2 regions of the Nitrobacter sp. MLSD-S21 genome follow, and region 1 is predicted to be linked to the other one. Evidence: riboswitches for the same ligand, from Rfam matches in the RefSeq annotation. Region 1 holds a riboswitch; the other holds the start of a gene.
The links. A riboswitch is a leader RNA that binds a small molecule or an ion and turns the genes downstream of it on or off. The one in region 1 is predicted to bind S-adenosylmethionine.
Positions count from the first base shown of each region.

Region 2: another riboswitch for S-adenosylmethionine. It lies ahead of AC1RT6_RS14430 (O-succinylhomoserine sulfhydrylase); the one in region 1 lies ahead of metX (homoserine O-acetyltransferase MetX).

Region 1 is NZ_JBXASZ010000002.1:256,948-259,137, reverse strand. It holds gene AC1RT6_RS06990 (chorismate mutase) at 1-791, opposite strand, end outside; SAM riboswitch at 1,069-1,148, shown strand; gene metX (homoserine O-acetyltransferase MetX) at 1,238-2,190, shown strand, end outside.
Region 2 is NZ_JBXASZ010000004.1:239,182-241,371, forward strand. It holds gene AC1RT6_RS14425 (2'-deoxycytidine 5'-triphosphate deaminase) at 1-503, opposite strand, end outside; SAM riboswitch at 674-753, shown strand; gene AC1RT6_RS14430 (O-succinylhomoserine sulfhydrylase) at 825-2,018, shown strand; gene AC1RT6_RS14435 (SGNH/GDSL hydrolase family protein) at 2,058-2,190, opposite strand, start outside.

The DNA of each region.
Region 1 (2,190 bases):
GCCATTGAACGGACCGACGCGCCGGCTTCGATTAGCGCCGATTTGATGGTGTCGAGGCTGGTGCCGTCCGTGATGGACACCAGCAGCGCGGCGCCGTCGAAGGCGCCATCGGGCACTGCAACGATCTCGGCGAGCGGCGACAGTGTGCGGGCGGTATTGGCATTCCAGCCGGAGACGCGCACGCTCCAGGTCTCCACTTCCGTGACCCGCGCATCGTCGGCGACTCGTGAGATCACGAACACCGGCAGCGCGGCCGGATGATCGGCGCGCTCGATGAAGGGCAGGCGGGCGATGATCTTTGGCGCGCCGTCGGCTTCCAGTGCAAGCCACCATGGCGCGCGGCTCGAGGTCGCCGAGACGAGCGCGAGGTCGCCTTTCGCATTCGCCACGGCTTCCACAGCGGCTTGCGCATTGAAGTGCGGCACGAAGGGGATGGTGAAGCCAAAATGGAAGCGCGCGGAATCCCGCATCGCGGATTCGCCGAGTGAGAGATCGGCGTGCAGCGAGAAGGGCGCCTGAACGTAGGTGAAGGTTGCGATGATGACGCGCCAGATGCTTTCGACGGTGTCGAGCGGCAGGATGCCGCGATGGCGCTGCGCCAGACGCCGCATCATGTCAGCCTCGCGCGCCGGCCGGAATGCCGAGCCGACCTCCTGGGTCTGCTTCACCGATATCAGGCGGTCAATGATGTCGCCGCGCTGCATCAGCAGGTTGTGAACCTGCTCGTCGATGGCGTCGATCTCTTTGCGTAAGTCTTGCAGAGATGGAGGCGCGGGGGAGATTTTCGTCATGGATGCAACCTGTCGGCCGCAGGAAGGAGCGTCGGCCGCGGTCCGGTTCTAACATTCGCATCCCGTTTCAGCGAGCCTTCTTGCGAATGTTGGAAGCGACCATAGAGCCACGCTTCTTACAGAGGCAGAAACGTGGCTCTACGGTTTGATGTGATGCGTTTTCTTTACGCGAACCGGTATTCACTTCGCTCGAAAACGCTCTGGCCCCGGTCGTGATCATGGGCCGGCAGCAACCGATCTGCTTATCTTGACGAAAAGCATGCAGCGGACTATTTTTCGTCCGTTCCGTGGTCATTTGAGCCGGCCGGCTTGCAGCCACGTTAAACAACTCGCTAAACAGGCCGGGGACAGCGAAATCCTGATCCCGGCCGAACCCAAGTTCGGGCCGGGTTTTTTATGGCCTGCGGTCCGGTGGCTTCCCGAAGCCCCGGCGGGGGCAGTGCAGGATGGCAAACGTGCAATCGATACCGGGGCCGGCTCAAGCCGAGTATCGAGCCCAGGAAGCAGATCATCCCACGTCGCAGGTCGCGATCTTCGGAAGCGATCAACCGCTTCCGCTCGATTGCGGCATCGATCTCGCGCCGTTCCAGATTGCCTATCAGACCTATGGTAAACTCAATACTGCAAAATCCAATGCCATCCTGGTTTGCCATGCCCTCACCGGGGACCAGCATGTGGCTAACCTTCATCCGCTCACCGGAAAACCAGGCTGGTGGGTGACCCTGGTGGGACCCGGCAAACCGCTCGATACCGAGAAGTATTTCATTATCTGCTCCAACGTGATCGGGGGCTGTATGGGCTCGACGGGTCCCGCCTCGATCAATCCCGCGACCGGCAAGGTGTGGGGCCTGGACTTCCCGGTCATCACCATCCCTGACATGGTGCGCGCGCAGGCCATGCTGATCGACCGCCTCGAAATCGACACGCTGTTTTCGGTGGTCGGTGGCTCCATGGGCGGCATGCAGGTGCTGCAGTGGTGTGCGGCCTATCCGAAGCGCGTGTTCTCAGCGCTGCCGATCGCCTGCAGCACGCGTCACTCCGCGCAGAACATTGCGTTTCACGAATTGGGACGGCAAGCGGTGATGGCTGATCCCGACTGGCGCGACGGCCGCTATGTCGAGCAAGGCACCCATCCCCACCGGGGCCTGGGCGTGGCGCGGATGGCCGCACACATTACTTATCTGTCGGACGCGGCGCTGCATCGCAAGTTCGGACGGCGGATGCAAGATCGCGAGTTGCCGACATTTTCGTTCGACGCGGATTTCCAGGTCGAAAGCTATCTGCGCCACCAGGGATCGTCATTCGTTGAGCGCTTTGATGCCAACAGCTATCTCTATCTCACGCGAGCGATGGACTATTTTGATGTGGCGGCCGATCATGACGGCGTGTTGGCCGCCGC
Region 2 (2,190 bases), on a different contig from region 1:
AAGCGGACCTGCGACAGCCGCGATCCCTCGCGCAGGAGCACTGGAAACGTCTTGGGACTGATCTCCGCATAGAGCGGCCCGTGATAGCCGGCGCCGATCATGTCGAAGCGCCGGGTGCCGTCGGCGATCACGCGCGTGAATACGTCGAGGCGGCCGGTCGAGCTTTTTGGATTAGCGGCGGCGATGATTTCGGGCGGCAGGGCCAGGCTCTCCAGCAGCGGCACGATGTAAACGCAGTTGGTCTCCAGCACCGCGCCGTCGGAAAGATCGACTTCGTGCAGCTTGAGCTCATCAATGCGTTCAGCGACGGTTGCGTCAGGCCCCGGCAGAAAGCTGGCGCGCACCCGATAAGCCATGGCGCCGAGCCGCAGATCGAGGCTTGCCGGCTGGATCTGGCTCTCGACAAACGGATATTCCGGCAGGATCAGGCCTGCGTCGGCCATCGCCGCGATCATGCGGTCGGGCAGAATGCCGTTGGCGTCGGGAGGGAGCGAGAATGACACGATGTCGTCTTTACGGCCTGGGCGATATCGACCCGAAACAGGAGCAGGGGCTTTAGTGCTTGTCCGTCGGCGAGAGGCAGGGTTCTGGCGTCTGAATCCGGATTTGCAGCCAGCCGATTGCGATTGTCAATTGATTGGCTTGACGGACGGGAGAGGCGGGACTAGGCATGACAGCGTTCCGTGGTGATTTGAGCCGGCCGGCTTGCAGCCACGTTAAATAAGTCGCTAAACAGGCCGGGGACAATGTGATCCCGGCTTGTGGAGTTCTTCCAGGCCGGTTTTTTTGTGGCCGCTGTCCGCGGTGGACACGCAGGAGATCATATGTCCGAGACCAAGTCCGCACCCCGCTATCACCCTGAAACCCGGCTGGTTCATTCCGGCACGCTGCGTTCGCAGTTCGCCGAGACCTCGGAAGCCCTGTTCCTGACTCAAGGTTACGTCTACGACACCGCCGAACAGTGTGAGGCGCGATTCAAGGGCGACGATCCCGGCTTCATCTACTCGCGCTACTCCAACCCGACGGTCGCGATGTTCGAGCAGCGCATGGCTGCGCTCGAAGGCGCGGAGACCGCGCGCGCCCTCGCGACGGGCATGGCCGCGGTGACCACCGCGATGCTGGCGCCGCTGAAGGCGGGCGATCATGTGGTGGCGGCAAAGGCCTTGTTCGGCTCCTGCCGCTATGTGGTCGAAGACCTGCTGCCCCGCTACGGCATCGAATCCACGCTGGTTGACGGCCTTGATCTCGATCAATGGCGCAAGGCGATGCGGCCGAACACCAAAACCTGCTTCATCGAAAGCCCGACCAACCCGACGCTCGACGTGCTCGACATCGGTGGCATCGCCGAGATCGCGCATCAGGCTGGCGCTCGGCTGATCGTCGACAATGTGTTCGCGACGCCGATCTGGCAAAGCCCGCTGGAGCTCGGCGCCGACGTCGTGGTGTATTCGGCCACCAAGCACATCGATGGCCAGGGACGGACGCTCGGCGGCGTCATCCTGTCGTCGAACGCTTTCGTCCAGGATCATCTCCAGACCTTTATACGCCAGACCGGACCGTCGATCTCGCCGTTCAACGCCTGGATTCTCCTGAAGGGATTGGAGACGCTCAGCGTCCGCGTGCGCCAGCAAACCGAGAGCGCCGCGGCGATCGCGGAGGTGCTGGCGTCGCATCCGAAAGTGTCCCGCCTCATCTATCCCGGCCGGCCGGACCATCCGCAGGCGGCGCTGGTGAAAAAGCAGATGCGCGCCGGCTCGACGCTGATCGGCTTCGATGTCAAGGGCGGCAAGGCGGCGGCGTTTCGGTGTCTCAACGCGTTGAAGCTCGCGCGCATCTCGAACAACCTCGGCGACGCCAAGAGTCTCGTCACCCATCCGGCAACCACCACCCACCAGCGTCTTGCCCCGGAAGTCCGCGCCGGGCTCGGGATCGGCGAAGGCTTCATCCGCTATTCGGCCGGTCTCGAACACAAGGACGACCTGATCGAGGATCTTGTTGCCGCACTGGAAAAGGTGTGAGGCTTTCTTCCCTTTCCAACAAGGAGAGGGGGTAAAGTCTCACAAAGGCCGATTGACAGTCGCAGCCGCCGGTAAACTGGCGCCAGCCTGGACCTGATCCACCGACTTGATGATGTTGTCGCCGAGCAACTGGGCGAAACAGGCATAACCCCAGTCGTTCATGTGAAGGCCG